DNA from 2 places in the Paenibacillus sp. SJS-P3 genome. Region 2 is predicted to be linked to the other one. Evidence: riboswitches for the same ligand, from Rfam matches in the RefSeq annotation. Region 2 holds a riboswitch; the other holds the start of a gene.
The links. Region 2 has a riboswitch for fluoride ahead of crcB (fluoride efflux transporter CrcB). Riboswitches for the same ligand answer to the same signal wherever they lie in the genome.

Region 1 (4,814 bases), 2.3 Mb from region 2:
ACGGTCTCTATCCGCCTGAAGCCGCATTCCGACAACAGGTCGATGACCTCTTCCTTTGCCATAGGCAGCTCCACTCGAATTTCCTCCACGTGGACATGATGGAACAAAAATGCTCCCAGCGCCCGAACAGCGTCGCCCGCCAGAGCGATCCATGCCTCCGCCGCTTCCCGCTCCTCCGGCCGATCCGGCAAGACGGCTGCAAGCAGCGCGGCCCGCGTTTTTTTATCGAAATGCACCGTCATCCATCCGGCAAGAACCTCCGGTTCATCCGGGCTCAAGATTCCCCACGATACGCTTTTACGCTTGTAGTAGTCCCGTTCCAAATGCCCGACGATGTTGCGTACCGCGTCCAGGCTTTGCTTGCGGTCCCGGTTGATGAGCGCATGAAGCGATTCCGCATGGCAGGGCTCGAGCTTCGCCAGCTCCACTGAGCTTCCGCCGAGCAATGGAAATTCTCCGAATGCGGCAGGCAAATTCAATCGGCCGACCGGTTTCTTGCCCAGCTCTTCCTGATCGGCCAGCCGCACCGCTCCCTGATGCAAAGCCGCCTTTTCTTGTCCCTTTCCCGCTCCATCGCCTATTTCAGATGCCTGTGCCTTTCGTTTCCCTGTCCCAGATACCTCGCCTATTTTTATCATCTTTGACTTTCTCGGTGTCGTTCCCAGCCCCGCTTCCTGGAACACTTCGTTCCGCCGAACGAGTCGGCGCGCACGTTCGCTCATCGGCTGCCCGCGCCGCTCCTGAAGCAGCAGCCCGACGAGGACAATCGCCTCGAACAGGCTCTCCTCTTTTCCGGTCATCGGATACTCGCTCAAGTAGGCGGAACGGTATGCCGAAGCTCTCCAAGGGTCGGCGAAGAAAGTTTTGTAGTAAACCAGCGTCCTTGCGTAGTCGAACCTCTGGTCCCCAAGCTGGCCGTTAGTCCAATCTACCGCAATATAGCGCCCCTCCCGCACTACGATATTGGCCAGATGCAGGTCCATGTGAATGACGCAGTCATTGCGGATCCCCGCGGACTCAACCAGCACCCGGAGCAGGTCATGGAGCTCAGGCTCGTCCCTGATGCCGGCATAGAAGTACTCATGATCCGCCAGCTCCGGCCTGGGAATGAAATCGGGCTTGTCCGCTGCTGCGGAAGCCCGGTGAAAGCCGGCCATCAGCCTGGCGCTCGCGGCCACCGTCTCCGCATCCGCCTTGACGATGGCATCCCCCTCATGGGCGGTCACCAGAACAGGCCACTTCTGTCCTTCTTCCTCCCCTTCGCTCAGCCCCCAGGCTACCGGCGTTGGAACGGACATTCCAAGTCCCTTCATCCACTCCAGCAGCCGATATTGGACACCGGCGTCTGGCCTGGCATCCTTGCTCCAGGTCTTCAAGACATATCGCGAGCTCCCCCGCGCGACTCCTGCCACCTTGGCCTCGAATCCCGATTCCATCGGGAACGGCCGATTTCCGGCCGGATCGAGAAGCAGCTCTTCCCATTCCGGAGTTGTTTGGCGCCATTCAATCCGTTGCAGCATTCCTATCATTCCGCCCCCGCCTTTTCCTCCCCCGCCGCAAGCAGAGGGATCATCAACTCGATTCGCCCGTCCGCACCGCCGAACCGGTCGTCGTACTTCTCGTACATGACTCCATTCGCCGGCGAGAGGCCAAGTCCGGGCAGCAGCTTGGAATAGATCGCTTCCCTCATCTCCCAGATCTTCCCCAGATCCTCCAGTTCAAACACTGCGTAGGTATAGGCAGGAATGGTCACAGCCGTCAACCCCTGCGGAACCGCTCCGGCATCCGTGGTCTCAAATCCCGCGATATAACCGAACACCCCGGATTCGCGCGGGCCGCCGGCTCCGATCAGCTCGTTCGGATTCACCCTGCCCGCAATCTCGTGAGCCCGCCGCAAAAAGCGTTCCCAGAGCTGTGGAATTCCATCTCCTTCCGCCAGCTGCCGGTCATCCCAATCCAGCCCCACGACCGTAAAGGCATCCTTGACGACGATTCTCGGCCCGTCCCGGAGATTACGGCTCTGCTGCAGCCTTTCTCTCATCGCCTCGACTTTGTTCAGCAGCTTGCCGAGCTCTTCCATTTGCCCTCGGATAGCTGTTTCACGCTGACTCAGCAGCGGCTCCAAGGACTCATCTCCATGCAGCTCTCCGCTGTCTTTCAGAGATTGGATCGTTTCCAGGCCGACTCCGAGCGAGCGCAGCCACATGATCCGCCGCAGCATGCCGAGCTGCTCGAACCCGTAATAGCGGTAGCGATTGTCCTCTCCGACGGCAAGCGGACTGAACAAGCCGATGGAATCGTAATGGCGAAGCGTTTTTGCCGACACGTCGAAGATGCCGGCCATCTGCCTGATTGTAAGCATTGCTTTGACCTCCATTCGATAGGGAGCCTCGACATCTATTCTAAAACATTGCCGCCGGGGGAAGGTCAATCATTTCGTCAGCTTCAACAGAATGGTCTGCAGCTCCTCAGCTCCGCTCGCTTAAACCGTCTTGGCAACCCTGCAGTTCCAGAAGTTCCCGCAGCATTTCTACCGCAGCAACATGCCAGCCGAATGGCCGGCCGCGGCGAGCAGCAGGCCAAGCACGACACTGACGGTCAAATACCCGAACAGCGGCATCCACTGCTTCATCCGCCCATAACCGACCAGCTCATACTGGAACGTAGAGAAGGTCGTATAGGCTCCCAGGAAGCCGGTGCCGAGCAGCAGGATCAGACGCGAATCCGAGGTCGCGCCGTACAGCAGGCCGATCAGAAGCGAGCCGGACAGATTGACCAGCAGCGTTCCATAAGGAAAGCCGGACGAGCTCCTCTTGCGGACAAGCTCGATCAGTACGAACCGCAGGATCGCTCCCGCGAAACCTCCGATTCCGATATGTACCCACGTCATTGACCTCGCTCCTCTCCCGCTTGCTTTCTTTCGAACGTTCCCAGCTTCATCCCGGCCATCGTCGCCAGGAAGCCTCCCAGCAGACTTCCAACCGCATACAAAGCGGCGGTCCCCAAGTGTCCTGTGCCCATCAGCTCCGTCATTTCCCGGGAGAAGGCCGAAAAGGTCGTGAAGGAGCCGATAAACCCGGTTCCGAACGAAGAACGCAAATGCGGATGGACGGTGAACCTTGTCATCGTCGCGGTGTAGAAAAAGGCGAGCATGAAACATCCCGCAAAATTCACAGCCAATGTGCCGAGCGGGAAGAGGGAGCCGCCGCCTCCCGTTCCGATCCATTCCCCCAGGCTGTAGCGCAGCAGCGCCCCCATCGTGCCTCCTATGCCCATCAGCAAATAAATCATTCTGACGCCTTCTTTCCATAGAATTGAATGCTCCGCATCGGGACAAAAAAATAGACTCCTACCAGCAAGCATCACTGGTAGGAGTCATCAGCCCTCGGGCGGTTACGGCGAACTCCATCGCCTCGCAGCGGCCGGAGAGCAACCTCTAATCCGGACTGTGCAGTTGCTTCCATCTTAGCTTCGGAAAATACTTTCCGTCAATAGCGTTTCGGCATATCCTGCACACAATTGCTGCCTCGCTCAGGACGTCCGTCTACGGCTGCCGAGCGGCACGAACAGCGTCGGCACCGACGTCGGATACCAGGCGAACGGCCCGCCCGCTTCCTGCTTTAATAATAAAACGAATTAAGCCATTGAGCATGTATGGGCAAGCAGCTCAAAAGAACGCAACCGTTTCCGATAGTCGGGAATCATCGTAACGACAATGAATTCATCAACGCCATACAAGTGAGATAACTGTTCGAGCTTTTTCTTTAGGCTCTCAGGCGTGCCTATCAGCAGCTTACGCTCCGAAAGCGGAGCCCTTTCCCCTGCGGAAGCTTCTTGTTGAAACAAAGCTGTACCCGAGGATGCCAGCCTCTCTGCCTCCTCCTCTGTTTCCGCGCAAACGACACCAACGGCAACGATCGCTCTCGGTACAGGGGAAAGAGCCGACGGAGTAAACGCTTCGCGGTAAGCTCTCAATACTTCCTCCCCGTCTACTTCGCTCATAAACTGGCCAAAAACATAACCTGTTCCAAACTCAGCTGCATAAGCCGCGCTCTTCTTATTTGTCCCTAGCAGCCACAGTTCTGGCGATACGGATGGAGTTGGGCGGGCGGTAATCCGACGTCCTTCGTATTCATAGCTCCCCTGCAATAACTCGGAAACTCCTCGGAGCAATTCTGGCATTTTCCAGACATTTTCAAGAAAGTTGTCACTGAGAGCGAGGCTCACTTCAGCAGAACCACCGGGCGCCCTTCCTAAACCAAGATCTACTCGTCCCGGGTACAAACTAGCGAGTAAATGAAAGGATTCTGCAACTTTTAGTGGCTTATAATGCGGCAACAGCAATGCCCCGGATCCGATACGAATGCTCTGTGTTTTTGCACCGATATGCGATAGAAGCACATCCGTTGAGGTGCATGCCAGCCCTGGCATATCATGATGTTCCGCCACCCAATAACGGAAATATCCCAGTCTTTCGGCTGCTTGAGCCAGCTCTACAGCTTGTCCCAGTGCGAAGGTTGCATCGACCTCATCAAAAACGGGGACCAAATCCAAAACACTAAGTTTAATCGGTTTCGCTGTCATAGGCGTCCTGTCCGAGGATTTCGGTAAAATTCAATCATATCGATAAACGTAACCCTGTATTCGCTCATTGCCTTACCCAAATCATGCATTCGGCCATGACCGTCTTCTTTGGAAGCGAATACGACGTCGTGCCGCACCTTATCCATGATGATTTTGCCAATGAACTGGTGCTCGTACTCTGCATACTTTTGTTTGAATTCCTCATTAAACTCCAATAAATCTTCGTAAGA
Region 2 (4,814 bases):
GCAAAGCCATGGCAGGACTTACCACCATCACATCATCTACCCTGGCTAAATCTTCAGGCGGGACATTTTGTCTCAGCCGTTTTTGCCCGATAAAACTCTTCACAAAATCATCGGCGGGATGTCTCAGAATTTGTTCCGGCTTTCCTTGCTGCACCACTTGCCCTTCCTTCATGAGCACTATAGTATCGGCTATTCGGATAGCTTCATCCATATCATGTGTCACAAAAATGATGGTTTTCTTCACTTCCTGTTGCAATCGAATAAGCTCATCCTGCAGCTGCTCCCTGCTGATCGGATCAAGCGCGCTGAAGGGCTCATCCATGAGAATGATGTCTGGATCTGCCGCCATTGCCCGAATGACTCCAATGCGCTGCTGCTGACCGCCGCTTAATTCGGAAGGATACCGATCTCGGAATACATCTGGGGACATGTTCACTAGACTCAGAAGCTCGTCAACTCTTGCTTCGATGCGGGGTTTTTCCCATTTTAACAGGGTAGGAACAACAGCCACATTTTTCGCAATAGTCATATGTGGGAATAAACCGATGTTTTGAATGACATAGCCGATCTTTCTTCGCAGGTCTACCGGATTTAATTCCCTGATGCTTTTACCTTCGATTTGAATGCTCCCGTCTGTTGGTTCAATCAACCGGTTGATCAGCTTCATGGTTGTTGATTTTCCACAGCCGCTAGGGCCTATGAGCACTGTGATTTCTCCTTTTTTAGCAAGCAGATTTACATTGGTTAAAGCCTTAAAACCATCGTCGTAGACTTTATGAACCCCGCTCATTTGAATCATGAGGACACTCACCTTTCTTTTGATAGGTTTTAAAAAAAAAAAATGTGTACACACGAACGATTTGTCCTATCACATCCTTTTGTAAAACTCGTTGTAGTCGGTTAGATAGGCTGTGTTTAATAGAAATGTTCTGCAGTTATTTTATGGGCGTAATCGTCTTTTTGAGAAACGAGTGGAATTGCCATGAGGTGAAAAGCTGCATGTAAAAACAACGAAGGGTATATGCGAACGAATCTGGCATTTTATACTATAACAAATTCTCTCCAATCTAACAACTCATATTTAAAATAAAGTTGTTTGTAATTATTTGTAAAATAATAAGGAAAGAACAACATAAAAAGACTGCCTTGGCATAATATGCCGTAAGACAGTCTGAATTGTGTCATTATTTATTCTTCCGATTGAAACTCATTGATAAAGCGCTCGGTTCTTTCCTGAACGTGCCCGTCCCCCACTACGACAATTACATCGTTTACTCCAAGAATCACATGTGGACCTGGTGAGATGGAAACTTGCGTACCCCTCCGTAGAGCGACGATAGTGGCTCCTGTGTTTTGCCAAAATTGGAGATTGGCAATGGTCTTGCCAACTGCATGAGATTCATCACTCACCTTAATTTCCACCGGATGATAAGGCTTCAGATTTTGTAGCCGATCCGAAGTGTTGATAATCTCGGTAAGCAATGCATCAAACTTGCTGTCTATCTGCTTTTTCTGCGCTAACAACTGCTGCAAATCCTGTTTAAGCGAATACACGGATTTCAAGTAATTATTCCGGTTAATGTAGTCATAAGCATTTTGGTCTGAGATGATCACAATCTCTTTCCCTTGTGAGACGGAAACGATGTTCTCATCCTTTAGCAATCCAATCGCTTTTCGAATAGTCTCAGGGGAGACATGGTATTCGCTTGCGAGTAAGGTACGTCCGGATATTTTGCTTTGGATAGGGAATTCACCACTTACAATTCTTTGAGCAATATCAAGTGCTATTGACTTGTAGCCGGCCATTTCGAGCATTGTATTTTATTACTCCTTATATAGGATAAACAGTTGCGATTCAAATACATCATTAAGAATACTCTGTTTTAAGCACCAGGTAAACCGTAAATTTCGTGCCGGTAATGGCTGCCCTAGTCGAACTGCGACATCACCTGCTAATTCCGCCGCTTGATGACAAAAAAATCGGTAAATGTCTGAAACCAGTCCGGCTCCACTTCATAGGAATCTTTACGGGATCCTTTCTCCCATACTTTATGAATCATATTCAAATCGACCAAAGTACGTACGCCGGTACTCATACTTGTCTTGCTCATTCGGGGAAAAATAAAGTTACCAACTAATTTGATGAGGCAGTTGGCGTGCTTTTTGTTTAGCGAAAATAAATAGGAAATGGATCATCTGAATAACGTAATACCTAAAAAAGCACTTAATAACCCCAGCAACACCGAAGTCACCACATAAACACCGGCTTTTACGACTTCCCCTTTTTGTACAAGTTGGCTTGTCTCGTAGCCAAATGTCGAAAACGTCGTATATGCACCGCAAAATCCTGTGCCGAATATCAGCCAAACCAAATCCGAAATCGCATGGTTCACATGTAGGGAAAAGAGTATCCCTAGTGTAAATGAGCCGGTTAAATTAATCACCCATGTTCCCCAAGGAAACGTCGATGTCCCCTTCGCACTTATCCATTTCCCCAGGTAAAAACGAGAAAGCGTACCTAGAACGCCACCAAGACCGATAAGCCAAATCATGCCGTTCCCCCTCTCCTTTGCACGTGTGCCAAACGGCCCCCGGCAAAAGTCAGCAGTATCCCGCCAATGATGCTTAAGAGAACATACAAAGCGGCGACGAAGAAGTGTCCATGTTGCATAAGATCAACGGTTTGGACCGAAAACGTTGAGAACGTGGTAAAAGCCCCGATCACGCCGGTTCCTAAACCAAGCCGTATTGCAGGACGAATGTTCCAGCGCTCCAATGTAACCGTAAAAAACCAACCTAATAAGAAGCAGCCCAAAAAGTTAATGATTAAAATGCCAAGTGGGAACCCGTTCGGTAATGGAGGAATGAAATCCCCAGTTGCATAACGCAGGATCGTCCCAATGAACCCGCCAATGACAAGCGCAACGACATTCATGCACGACTTCCTTTCATCAAAAAATAAACTCCTACCAGCAGAGAAAACACTGGTAGGAGTCATTAGCACAAGGCGGTTATGGCGAACTCCATCGCCGTTTGAAGCTCAGATTCATTTTATGCTACAAACAAATGCGCGTCAACGTATGAAACGTCTACAAGGTACCGTCATTTTCTTTTAATGGTTTAGACCCCATAAACATGACCTTCAACATTGGAGGGGCAATGAGCGTGGTCAAGATGATCGTAATGATAACTGAAGTGAAGTACTGCGGCAAAAGTAATCCAGCTTGTAAAATTAAGGCCACTTCTCCCCTGGAAATCATACCTGACATAATCGTTACGTCTCTCCTTCATGATTACGTCTAATGGTTCGAGTGGGCTTAAACTGATACACATAATTTATGTATCGAAAAATGTTTTTAAGTCGATAAAAAATATTTTTTTTAAAGGCTTTATCTGCCAACTTCTAGAACACAAAATATATAGGTTTACGATGTGTGCAATTTTCTCGGATGTAAGTTGATACGTGAGTTTCACGACAAGAGCATTTTATTATGAGCAATTTGCTTCTTTGCAAAACAACTTTCTACTGCCCCCGGACCTAATGGAACGATCGCAAAATGCTCATTCACTGAAACAGTGTTGGATCTGAACAAAGAAAAGACCCCTTCTAAAATAAGGGGTCGCATTTCTACATTGAATTTAGTTTGCGGTTTCACGCGACCGGCCTCTCCGACTTCACGCGAGGCCAGGAAAAAACCGAAACTGCCGCCGCTGCGAGGTTCTAGCACGACTTCCCCCGGCTGTAGTTTCGCATCGCTGGTGGATGGCCGCAGCCAAGACCAAGATTTGTGGCGAACTGTCCTCAATGACCGCTAGGCGATTCGATACCAATTCTATCTATAAGCCGTTTGCTTTCATCATTCAACCCTAAGATTGTAACATCCTTATCTAGTTGACGATATTTCGCAATTGCTTTTGCGATAGCATTAACTGCAGAATGGTCCCATACATGCGAATGCGAAAAATCAATGATGATTTTATCCGGGTCGTGCATGTAGTCAAACTTATCAACGAAATGTGATGTAGTGGCAAAGAACAGCTGCCCTGATACCGAATATACCTTATGACCGTCCGATTGCATTCGGCTTGTGATACGCAGGTTAGATATTCTCCAGGCAAAAATAAGTGCACTCAGCAGCACGCCTGCCATAACCCCGTAAGATAGATCATGGGTAAGAACCACGATACTGACAGTGACGATCATGACAAGTGAATCGCCAAATGGGATCTTTTTTAACTGAATAAGCGATTGCCAGTCAAATGTGCCAATCGAGACCATAATCATGACACCGACAAGCGCGGCCATTGGGATTTCTTTAACGACATCGCCGAGAACAATAATCAGGAAGATCAGAAAAACCCCTGAGACAAAGGTGGAAAGTCGTGTACGACCTCCGGATTTTACGTTTATGACCGATTGGCCAATCATGGCGCAACCGGCCATGCCTCCGAAAAACCCCGTTACGACGTTAGCGATCCCTTGTCCCTTTACTTCCCTATTCTTATCACTGCTTGTGTCTGTCATATCATCAACGATGGTTGCGGTTAATAAGGATTCAAGAAGACCGACTAAAGCCAGCGAGATGGAATAGGGCAGAATGATCATCAAATTGTCCAGGGACGGAACAAAATTAGGTAAGTGGAAAATCGGAAAGGAACTCGTGATATTTCCCATATCCCCTACTGTGAACACGTCAATCTTTAGACTGATCGTGATGACCGATACGATAATGATGGCTACCAAAGCAGACGGTACCGCTTTGGTGAATCGTGGTAGCACATAAATGATCAAAAGCGTTAACGCAACCAACCCG

Region 1: another riboswitch for fluoride. It lies ahead of crcB (fluoride efflux transporter CrcB); the one in region 2 lies ahead of crcB (fluoride efflux transporter CrcB).

What each region holds. Positions count from the first base shown of each region.
Region 1 covers NZ_CM160043.1:1,135,588-1,140,401, reverse strand. The annotation lists gene AC06G8_RS05140 (phosphotransferase enzyme family protein) at 1-1,520, opposite strand, end outside; gene AC06G8_RS05135 (effector binding domain-containing protein) at 1,526-2,362, opposite strand; gene AC06G8_RS05130 (fluoride efflux transporter FluC) at 2,531-2,890, opposite strand; gene crcB (fluoride efflux transporter CrcB) at 2,887-3,291, opposite strand; fluoride riboswitch at 3,363-3,422, opposite strand; gene AC06G8_RS05120 (LLM class flavin-dependent oxidoreductase) at 3,637-4,584, opposite strand; gene AC06G8_RS05115 (hypothetical protein) at 4,581-4,814, opposite strand, start outside.
Region 2 covers NZ_CM160043.1:3,428,619-3,433,432, forward strand. The annotation lists gene AC06G8_RS15780 (ABC transporter ATP-binding protein) at 1-799, opposite strand, end outside; gene AC06G8_RS15785 (TrkA C-terminal domain-containing protein) at 1,189-1,815, opposite strand; partial or broken gene AC06G8_RS15790 (GbsR/MarR family transcriptional regulator) at 1,959-2,111, opposite strand; gene crcB (fluoride efflux transporter CrcB) at 2,193-2,552, opposite strand; gene crcB (fluoride efflux transporter CrcB) at 2,549-2,935, opposite strand; fluoride riboswitch at 2,982-3,040, opposite strand; partial or broken gene AC06G8_RS15805 (sodium:proton antiporter) at 3,090-3,287, opposite strand; gene AC06G8_RS15810 (hypothetical protein) at 3,471-3,728, opposite strand; partial or broken gene AC06G8_RS15815 (SulP family inorganic anion transporter) at 3,803-4,814, opposite strand, start outside.